2 linked regions of the Endozoicomonas sp. GU-1 genome follow. The protein of the gene in region 1 interacts with the protein of each later gene in a pairwise test. Links are inferred from orthologs where the notes say so. Each region holds a gene or a part of one and is shown in the gene's direction. Other genes may lie near its edges.

Region 1 (6,264 bases):
TATCCTCTTCCCCCACAAGTGCGACTTCTGCACGGTGCTCACCTTCGGGGTTTTCAGTGCCATCGACAAATCCGGTCAGGTCACGGCTGTCCAGATACCGGAAACCGCTGATGTCTTCCTGAACTTGCACGTTACTGCCCAGCAGGCGAAGCACCCGGCTCATCAGCAGGTAATTGATATCCTTTCGGTCTGAGCGAATGTGCAAAAGCAGGTCGCCAGGAGTTGCAGGCGCTTCACGACCAGCGTCCTTGATGGCCATAAAAGGGCGCAGAGCCCCGGGTTTGCTACCGGAATAAAGCCGGTCCCAGGCAGCACTGCCAATACTGATGGTTGATCTGAGCCTGGCATCGGGGTATTGCCTTGCCAGAGTTTCAGTAAGCTCTGGAATGCCGGAGAGCGTCTGGCGGATTTGCGATAGGCTGTCGCTGTCGTTTTTTTTGATCGTCAGTATCAGAAATTGAGCGTTGGTATTGGCATCCGGAGTGATGCCGGACTGAGGCGTTGGCATGGTCTTGAACCTTGAAAGTCTATGAATTGAAATGTCTGTCACATTCGTGAACGGTGATCTGGCCTTTGGTTAAGCCGGGTTCCAGCGTATGACTGCTGTTATAAATCTCTCACCTTCTCGCGGCAAGGGTGGTGACAATATATCGAATAAAATCGGTGTCTGGTTGTGGTGGACTGATCATTATATTACCACCACGGAGCATTTGTTACTGTCAGGGATCAATGTTGTATAGACGTCAGGGTTAAATCATTTTGGTGATGAAAGCACTCAGTGAAGATTATTCACAGGCTTCTGGCTCAGTTATTGATTTGTCAGCAATGAGCCTTTTCAGTCCCGGAGAGGTAGGAAGCTGGTCGATCTGCTCTGCAAATTTCACCCGGTCTCTTAATGTCAGTTTTGACAGGTCTTGCAGTGAGAGTGGAGTGGCATTACAGCCTTTGTTATAGGTGACTGAGATTTCTGCGTTTCCCCAAACAGCGGACACAGCAAGGAAAACGGTTTTATGCTTCAGCCCCGAAAATGCGTCTCCCAAATATTTCTCGTTGGTTTTGAAGCCGATGGTTCCTGTAATCATATCTATTATGCAGCTTATCTTTTTGGGTACATTAAATACCCCATCCGCTTTGTCTTTGGGGTAATTGCCCATGGTTTGGCCGTTATGAATCAGTTTTTTGTTTTTATGTCCCAGCCCCAGGAGGACTCTGTGCTCCCAAGAAGATTGGTATAAAAGGTTGCATTTATCGGCGTTCCTGCCAGTGCAACCCCAATCACCGCATGAGTTCCTCGCATCTCTGTCGGCCATTCAACATCCAGAATATGCATGCCTTTTGCAAAGCCGATATCTGACATGGCAAGGTCTGTACTCAGGCGAGCAGGTTGACGATGTAATGTTGATGGCACCTCATCGTTGTTGATGCGAATATTGGGACTGCTTTTGTCCGGATCCCACCCGGTGCGGATATAGACACCGGTATACTTAATCTACTTCCACGCCTTCCCGGCGCAAGGATCCATGGGTGCACTCGGCTAATGGCAGCCTGACACTCCTTCCTTGCCGGGTGTTTCCGCTTGTTGCCTGTTGTCGGCAGGGAGAAGACGTTGCCTGTCGGTGGTTATGTCCCGCTGAGGCCGGTGGACTGGTTTGAGCAGGGTTATCTTGCGAATGCTCTGGCCGACACGGCAGACAATGTGAAAAAAGACGTTTCAGATTCATGAATTCATTCTTAACAGTTGAAAATATTAAGCAGTCAGACAGCTTTAGAATGAAAAAGTTCTTATCCTGACCACTTTGGTTTTTTTGCAGGGGAGAAAATGGTGTAAGTGGTTAACGTGAATGATTACTTATTTCTGTTCATAAAGACGCTCTATAAAATACTCCCTTGTGATTAAGGCGCAGAAGGAGTTGACCCCTTGCTATCGGCTTCGGCAACTTATCAGCGGGTGTGGCATTTTGCCTGGCCTGCCATTATTTCCAATATTTCGGTACCGCTGCTGGGGCTGGTGGATGCGGCTGTCCTTGGTCATCTCTCTGCACCGGAATATCTGGGAGGTGTTGCCGTTGCGGCAACCCTGTTCAGCATGATTTTCTGGGCTTTTGGTTTTCTGAGAATGGGGACCACCGGGCTGGTTGCCCAGGCAAAGGGCCGCAATGACCGTTACGCCCTGAGAAAGTGGCTGTTACAGTCGGTGGTTTTTGCCGCTCTCACAGGCTTGCTGCTGATTCTCTGCTCCCCGTTGATTTTACAATTGGCGTTGCCTTTATTTGCCGCCAGTGATGTGGTGGCGAGGCAGGCTGAAATCTACTTTCAGATCCGGATATTGTCGGCACCAGCCGTATTGGTTAACTATGCGTTGATTGGTTGGCTGATAGGAATGCAGATGCCGAAGGGGCCGTTGTTTATCCTGGTTGTGGGTAATGCCGTCAATATTGTGCTGGACCTGTTGCTGGTCCTTGGTCTGGGCTGGGCAACCCAGGGTGCCGCGTTGGCAACGGTGATTGCTGACTATCTGGCGCTGGCTCTTGGGTTGTTGCTGGTGAGGCGAACTCTGGCCGGTGATGATGGCCAGTTCAGTACTGACATGGTGTTTGATATGGCTGCGTTTCGTCGGCTGATCATGCTCAATCGCCACCTGTTTGTCCGGACATTGTGTCTGTTATCAGTACAGGCATTTTTTACCGCCCGGGGCGCTCGCCTGGGGGATGAAGTGCTTGCTGCCAATGCGCTGCTGATGAATCTGATGGTGCTGATTTCCAATGGCCTGGATGGATTCGCACACGCAGCAGAAGCCCTGACCGGTGAGTCCATTGGCAAAGGTGATCGCCGACAGTTTCATCAGGTAGTCCGGGTAACCGGCTGGTGTTCCCTGATCTGTGGCGGGCTGTTCTGTCTGTTGCTTGGCCTTGGGGGGCAGGCTTTGCTGGGTGGGTTGACCAATATCCCGGAGGTTGTAGAACAAGCGTCTGTTTACCTGCCCTGGCTGGTAGCCATGCCGCTGATTGCTGTTTGGTGTTTCTGGTTGGATGGCGTCTTTATTGGCGCGGTCAGAACCGATATGATGCAGAACACGATGCTGATCGCCACGGTTCTGGTGTTTCTCCCGGTCTGGTTCCTGTTTCGTGATATGGGAAATCAGGGCCTGTGGCTCGCTTACACGGTTTTTATGGCCGCCCGGGGCCTGGGGCTGATCTGGGTGTATCGCCATTTTAGTAACAACGATGTCTGGTTTGCAGCCCGACATGACCTTTTATGAGGAGCTGGTTTGAAAGACTGGTTTAACGTTTGATGTCAGACATGTTGCTTGAAGAGAACGCTGGCACTATTGAAGTGCAGCATGAGCTGGATACCTGTGGCCTGTTCTGTCCGGAGCCGGTGATGCTGCTGCATAATAAAATCAGGGATATGGCTTCTGGTGAGGTGGTTCGGGTATTGGCGACTGACCCTTCCACGAAACGTGATATCCCTAAGTTCTGTAATTTTCTGGAGCACCAGCTTCTTCAGCATCAAGAGACGGATGCTGTTTTTTCTTACTGGATCAGAAAGAAAAAGGTGGAACGGGTATAAGTACCCTCGAAAATATCCGGGTTAAGCCATTGCCGTCAGGTCTTCAGGCAACGGCGTCAGACTATTGATCAACGCGTCAGCAGCACTGCTGGCGGCGGATTTTGCGCCGCCTTGATAATGCTCTCTAACCATGGCATCACTGCGCTCCAGGCCCATTGCCAGGGCAGTGCTGTCTGAGAGTGCTGGATTGTCTGCCTGCGCCTGTGTTTTCAGTGACAAAATCTGGGCAGCTTTCAAGTAAGACTTCAGGTGTTTCTCCGAGTGGTGCGTGATGATTGAAGCCAGCACCATTGCTTTTGTGGTCATCTCGGATACAGGGTGGGATAACGCCTGAATTAATTGCTCCATTTGGTCTTCTGGAACTGTGCCCTGTAAAGCGCGGGTCAGGTTTTCCTTATTGGTGAAATGCTGTTCTAAATCACTGGATTTATTCAGAAGTTCTTCTCTTGCCTGGTTGAAAATCCCACGATTAGGGTATTTGAAATTAGCAGAAAAAGTGGCCAGGTCTCCAGCTGTTTCAAGCTTCAGTTTCATAATTTGTGCCTCGATACGGCCTATATCGCCACCTGATGTTATCTGATTCTTTAACAGCATCAGTGTATCTTTAACGCGTTGCTGCTTATCTTCCTGAAACCACGCTTCGATTTGCTGTTCTACAAAGCCCTGCCGTTCAATGCCCATGCAATAAGCACCTGACTCGGACTTGATCTGATTATCTGCCCTTGAAATGGCTCCCAGATCTCTTTCCAGTGCTTCCAGTGTGGGTTCTTCACTTGTTGCGCCTGATGGATCCTCAAGCCAAATGAATTTTTTTATAATATCATCTTGAATGTAATTAACTTGCTGAAGTATTGATATGCCCTCACTACTGGCAAGATTACACTGGGCCAGAGCAAGAGCCGCGAAATTATCATTATCCCGCTCTATGCAGCGGTCACTGTCGTTAGCGTTATGAGAAGGGGCAAAACCTCTAAAAAGATCAAAGATTGCATCTCTCACGTAAAGGTCATTACTTAACAGGCTCTCTGCCTGTTTCAATCGGTCTGAAAAAACATCCTGAAGTGTTTGAAGTTCCGGGTTTACGGCGGCTTTCTCAGTCTGGGTATTTTCTGTGCTGCCGACAGGTGATGTTGCCCCTGTTAATGGAGGGAGTTGAGTGGAAGATGAAATCATCGAGGATACCCCTTGAATTTATGGCATTCATTAATTGTTGCAAGCATGAATGCCGTTTTGACTGATTGCTTGCAGAGCGACGCTGCAGTTATGACCAGTCAGACATTAATTAGTTCCGGCAAAAATTAGTTCCGGCAAAAATTAGTTCCGGCAAAGTTTTTGCCGGAAGAAACTACTTCTCAGAGATGATGTACCATTGCCTTAGGCTGCAAGCACCGCAGAAGGGGTGACTTTTCGCCCCTGTAATGGCTTGTTGCCCCAAAAATGATTATCAGGTTCCACTCATGGTGTGTCAGGGTGAGCTGAAGCTTTAATATTGACTTAGACTGCGCATCCGTCAGGAGAATCACTGATAAAGGCATTTTCTCGTTTAAACAGTAAACAATCCAGTACACTGTCTTCGGAGCGGCATTGTTCAAACCATGAGCCTAAAGCCTTACGCAGATTGCTGCCTTCAGGAAAATTCTTAAGGTATTCCAGTACCTGATCTTTATCGATCTGTCGTTCATTAACAGGCTGGCCGGTGATACAGCAGTGTGCCAGAAAGAAAAAATGGATTTGAGATTTCTGAAATGAGCACCTGAGGGTTTGGATGGATTGCCATACCTGTGCTGCCGACACTTTTTGATGGTCAATTGGCAGTTCAAGCTGCATAGCTATGAATTGCAGAATACATTGCAAACGACGTTGCTCTTCTTTGACCGGTACGCCGTTTAAGATTTGCCAGGCCTGGTGAATGATCTCCCTGGCCTCTTTGATGGCATTGTACCGTTGAGATTGAACCAGCCTTTGTATCAGGTATTCGGCTTGCTTTAACGAATAATTCCCGAGGGCTTTATTAAACGCTGATAATACTTTCTGGTTATCCAGATAGCTGTCATTCAATGCTCTTCCATTCAATGCCAGCAGAGCATAAAAAATAGCGTTTTCGAACAACCAGCCACCGCGTTGAAAGTCCTTGACCACCGCATCCGGTGTAACCGGCTGGCCAGCTAATGGAAGGCCTTTCAGGCAACATTCCGCTTTGAAGCGCACTAACCCCAGTTTGCCTGCCGGATTATCCGGGAAAGCCGTAACGACCAGATCCGGTGTGAGTTGCTCGCCATTTAACGGCAGGCTCCTGAGACAGCAATCTGCTTTGAAGCGCGCTATGCCCAGTTTACCTTCCGGGCTATCCGGGAAACCCTGAACCACCTCATCCGGTGTGACCTGCCTGCCATTTAACGGCACGCCTCTCAGACAGCATTCTGCTTTAAAGTGCGTTAGCCCCAGTTTGCCTTCCGGGCTAGCCGGGAACTTCTTGATCACCGCCTCCGGTGTAACGCGCCAACCACTTAACGCCAAGCCCTTCAGGCAACATTCTGCGGTAAAGCGTGCTATCTCAAGTTTGCCTTCCGGGCTATCCGGGAAAGCCTTAACCACTGCCTCCGGGGAGACCAGCCGACCATTTAACGTCAGCCCCTTCAGGCAACATTGCTCTTTAAAGCGCGCCAGCGCCATTGTTGCTCTGGCGGTCTGATA
Region 2 (4,557 bases), 1.8 Mb from region 1 along the record:
TTTCTTCAATCTCTTCGTTCGTTATAGGGTGTGTTTCCGGGCGAAGAGCATCCTCGCCAATAAGCTGGTAGGCAGTGACGAAAAAGAGATAAGTCTGGTTATGTATTTCACACTGATTTTGTGAGATTGGCAGGCAATCATAGTATCTGTTTTTAATGCCTTTCAGGGGAAGGTCTTCTGGTTTTGCGTCGGGTGATCTGGCTGCATGGTACATGCTTCTTTGCATTTCTTTTAATTTGTCTAAATCATTCTGCAGTTTCTGGGTGTTATTGCACCATTGACCGCTTTTGAATTGCTCGCGGTAGAGAGCAAATGTTTTTTTGAGTGCGCTGCGAATACGTGATTTTGTCTTGGGGGCCCAGCGAGAAGCATTATCAGGGCCGGGAATGTTTATCAGATCAATTTCAGCATCGATATTGTCCAGGAATTGTTGGATTTGCCATTGCACCTTCCCTGAAGGGGGTTGTGCAGCAGTTATTGTTGGTTGTGTCAGTTTTTTTTCGCTTTGATATTCACGCGGTTCAAGGGGCTTTTGTTTGATGGGTGAGCTTTTGCGTGTTGCAAGAGGTTTTTTGTGAGGCGTGTGCGGTATAGATGCTTTTAGCAAACCTGGTGTTGCCTTGGCATGATTCTTGGGAAAGGTCTTATCTTTGCCCCGTAACGCAGGTTTATCCCATTGGGCGGCAGATGTTGCTTTTGTCCATTCAGTGTAATGTTCTTTTATGGCTCTGTAATATGGTAGTTTGGCACAGGTTAAATCTATTTTGAACTCACCATTTTTTCCGGGCATGTAGTGAATTTGCCCATCCAGCGATGTAATGGCTTCGGCATCATCGTTAAAGTACGCACTATCTGTCTGGTTTTCCAGAAGGCTTTTAAGTCTTTTGTAGTGTTCATCCGTCAGCAGGTTTTCAGATCTGGATGATGCATTGGCTGATGCCGTTCGTGGGTCAGGAGCCGGGTATTTTTCTTTTAGTGTTGCATCATTGGCTGGCCTGACCAGGGATTTGCTGGCGTTGTGCGGTGCAACCCTGAGTTGCGCGAGGCTTTTAATCTGTGGAGGGAGTTTGTCGTAAAATGCCTTCGCAAGCGCTAGATTGAGTGGGCTGTTTTTGTGTTCGCCAATCTCTTCGTTGACAATGCAGATAACCCTTCTTCTATTGCTTATCAGGCATGTGTGTTCAGTGTCCAGTCGATATGTATCGTCTAAAAGGCGTTGCTCGAGTTGTGCAGAAAAGCTTTGGATCAGGGCTGTGTAGAGTTGAGTATCCATTGTTGCAATCCTTGGGTAAATAAGTAGTTAACCAAATGAAATCATATATTTCTGGCTAAGTGGGCAGTCACTCTGCGGCGTTGCAACTCCGGTCACATAGCTACGGCTATGCTCCCTACGTTGCGCCTTGCATAGCAACTGCCCACTTAGCCAGAAATATACGATTACTTAATGGTTCTCGGTTGATTCCTTTGTGAGGGAGTCGCAGTTTCTAGACAGGTATTTTCTCTAAAAGATCCCCGGTTAACGCTGTTGTCAGTGAAACTAACTCAGCAGGAGGGGAATTTGCTGGTCAATTGTGGTGTGCCAGCTACTGGGAAAAGTGTCTTTGAAAGTTGGAACTGCTTTCTATAAAATGCCGAAAAAATATATGAATCTGCTTTTTAACATCTTTTTCATCTCCGATTTATTTGACAATTTGTTTAAGTTTTATCGCTAATAGTTGACTGTTTTGCTAAGGTATTTCATAATGCTTCGCAAGTACCTTGAGTCTGTAAATATTCTGCTGTCCGGGGAGTCACAGTTAAGAATCCTGGGCTTAAGGTGATCATGAACGGATAAAGAGTGATAACTCTGCCTGAATAGCAAGAGAGATGCTGTATGAGATTGACGACCAAAGGACGTTATGCGGTGACCGCCATGCTGGATCTGGCACTTCATTCCGATCAGGGGCCGGTTTCTCTCGCAGATATATCGGATCGTCAGGAAATCTCTCTCTCTTACCTGGAACAGCTGTTTTCCAAGCTCCGTCGTGGTGATCTGGTTTGCAGTGTGCGGGGGCCCGGGGGAGGCTACCGACTCAGTCGTGGTACTGAAGCTATTTATGTTGCCCAGGTGATCGATGCTGTTAATGAGTCCGTAGACGCTACAAAGTGCAAGGGGGCAGGCGGTTGCCAGAAAGGTGTAACCTGTCTGACCCACCACTTGTGGCAGGACCTGAGTGAGCAGATTCATTCGTTTCTTGGAGGGATCAGCCTCGCTGATCTTGTTGCGCGCAGGGAAGTGCAAAGTGTTGCTATTCGTCAGGATGAGCAGCAAGACAACAAAATTGCCGCTGACACCATCCTGTAAGGCATCTTTTTACAGAGCTTTCAAGATGCGTGTGTAGTGGCATGATGATTTTAACCCTTTGCGAATCAAGGGTATTGAGCGTACTGACCGCCTGGAGATGTACCAGATGAAATTACCTATTTATCTCGATTATTCCGCAACAACGCCAGTTGACCCGCGAGTGGCTGAGAAGATGATTCAGTGCCTCTCTCTTGAAGGTAATTTTGGTAACCCGGCTTCCCGCTCCCATGTCTTTGGCTGGCGTGCTGAAGAGGTTGTTGAAGATGCCCGTCGTCAGGTTGCCGATCTTATTCATGCTGATCCAAGAGAGATTGTCTGGACGTCCGGTGCTACTGAATCCGATAATCTGGCCATTAAAGGTGTTGCTCATTTTTACAGCAAAAAGGGCAAGCACATTGTCACCTCCCGAATTGAACATAAGGCGGTACTGGACCCTTGCCGTCAGCTGGAGCGGCAAGGGTTTGAAGTCACCTACCTGGAGCCTGACAGCGATGGCCTGATCACGCCGGAAATGGTGGAAAATGCCTTGCGTGATGACACCATTCTGGTGAGTTTGATGCACGTCAATAATGAGATTGGTGTGATCAACGATATTGAAGCCATTGGTGATCTGACCCGTTCACGCAAGATTGTCTTTCATGTGGATGCGGCACAAAGCGTCGGCAAAATTCCGCTGAATATGGCAACGATGAAAGTTGATCTGTTGTCCATTTCTGCCCATAAACTCTATGGCCCTAAAGGAATCGGTGTTCTTTATGTGCGCCGCAAGCCCCGAATTCGTCTGGAAGCCCAGATGCACGGTGGCGGTCATGAGCGAGGTATGCGCTCCGGTACTCTGGCCACTCACCAGATCGTTGGTATGGGTGAGGCATGCCGTATTGCTGCGGCGGAGATGGATTCAGAAAGAGCGCGTCTGGCGGTGTTGAAAGATCGAGTGCTTTCCCAGCTGTCTGACCTGGAAGAAGTCCATGTGAATGGTTCTCTTGAACAGCGGGTTCCGGGGATTTTGAATATCAGCTTTGCCTTTGTTGAAGGGGAGTCTCTGATGATGTCCCTGAAAGACCTTGCGATCTCCTCTGGCTCGGCATGTACCTCCGCCAGCCTTGAGCCATCTTATGTGCTGAGGGCCCTGGGCTTGAGTGATGAGTTGGCCCATAGTTCCCTGAGGATCAGTTTGGGGCGCTTTACTTCAGAGGCTGAAGTGGATCATGCCGTAGCAGAGATCAGAGAAGCGGTTGCAAAACTGAGAGAGCTGTCACCGCTATGGGATATGTACAAAGATGGCGTTGACCTCAGTCAGGTTGAATGGGTCGCACACTGATTTTTATGAAGTTTTGCCACAAACAAAACTTCAGAGGAGAGAAAAATGGCATACAGCGAAAAGGTTATCGATCACTACGAGAATCCACGCAACGTAGGTAAGCTTGACCAGGATTCTCAAAGCGTGGGCACTGGCATGGTCGGTGCCCCAGCCTGTGGAGATGTTATGCGTCTTCAGATTCAGGTTAATGATGAAGGCGTTATTGAAGACGCACGCTTCAAAACCTATGGGTGTGGCTCTGCTATTGCTTCCAGTTCTCTGGCAACCGAGTGGATGAAGGGCAAGACGCTGGATGAAGCGGCAACCATCAAGAATACCGATATTGCCGAAGAGCTGGCACTGCCACCGGTTAAAATCCACTGTTCGGTGCTGGCTGAAGATGCCATTAAGGCGGCAATCGATGACTATCGGGCCAAGCAGAAGCATGATGATGCAGCTCCAGCTGCCTGATGCGGTTCCGGGTATTCATGTGCGGAAGTGCTGTCTTTAAATAGTGCAGGAATATAGCCGGTGGAATCGTTTGGTTTCCCGGAAGTGGATGGAGTTTTAAATGGCAATTACCGTAACCATTGCGGCTGCCCGTCACATCAAAGGGCAGCTTTCCCGCAGAGGCAAGGGACTCGGCATAAGGCTGGGTGTACGTACTTCGGGATGCTCTGGTATGGCCTATGTCCTTGAATTTGTGGATGTAGTTGATGAGGATGATCTGGTTTTTGAAGATCACGAAGTCAAAGTGTTTGTTGACCCGAAAAGTCTGGTTTACCTGGATGGCACAGAGCTGGACCTGGTAAAGGAAGGGCTCAACGAAGGTTTGCAGTTTAACAATCCGAATGCTGCCAGTGAGTGTGGTTGCGGTGAAAGCTTTAACGTTGCTGATGCTGGCTGACGGTAA

What was found. The genes of interacting proteins can lie anywhere in the genome.
Region 2: the proteins of tusA (region 1) and O3276_RS00370 interact in binary tests that used the Escherichia coli proteins (3 or more experiments, as listed by UniProt). The link is inferred for Endozoicomonas sp. GU-1 from one-to-one orthologs.

The regions. Positions count from the first base shown.
Region 1 is NZ_CP114771.1:1,865,523-1,871,786, reverse strand. What follows is about bases 1,935-4,930. They hold tusA (sulfurtransferase TusA), read left to right. Parts: upstream 1,935-3,291; coding sequence 3,292-3,570; downstream 3,571-4,930. Other genes in these bases: O3276_RS07500 (hypothetical protein), read right to left, coding at 3,592-4,743; O3276_RS07510 (MATE family efflux transporter), read left to right, coding at 1,935-3,259. Also shown: O3276_RS07530 (Dyp-type peroxidase), read right to left, coding at 1-508; O3276_RS07525 (SPRY domain-containing protein), read right to left, coding at 786-1,154; O3276_RS07520 (SPRY domain-containing protein), read right to left, coding at 1,172-1,408; O3276_RS07515 (hypothetical protein), read left to right, coding at 1,577-1,723; more of O3276_RS07510, read left to right, coding at 1,919-1,934; O3276_RS07495 (hypothetical protein), read right to left, coding at 5,065-6,264. UniProt on the Escherichia coli protein: Sulfur carrier protein involved in sulfur trafficking in the cell. Part of a sulfur-relay system required for 2-thiolation during synthesis of 2-thiouridine of the modified wobble base 5-methylaminomethyl-2-thiouridine (mnm(5)s(2)U) in tRNA.
Region 2 is NZ_CP114771.1:63,143-67,699, forward strand. What follows is about bases 1,635-4,557. They hold O3276_RS00370 (IscS subfamily cysteine desulfurase), read left to right. Parts: upstream 1,635-2,450; coding sequence 2,451-3,665; downstream 3,666-4,557. Other genes in these bases: iscR (Fe-S cluster assembly transcriptional regulator IscR), read left to right, coding at 1,874-2,344; iscU (Fe-S cluster assembly scaffold IscU), read left to right, coding at 3,711-4,115; iscA (iron-sulfur cluster assembly protein IscA), read left to right, coding at 4,216-4,551. Also shown: O3276_RS00360 (hypothetical protein), read right to left, coding at 1-1,273. UniProt on the Escherichia coli protein: Master enzyme that delivers sulfur to a number of partners involved in Fe-S cluster assembly, tRNA modification or cofactor biosynthesis. Catalyzes the removal of elemental sulfur from cysteine to produce alanine.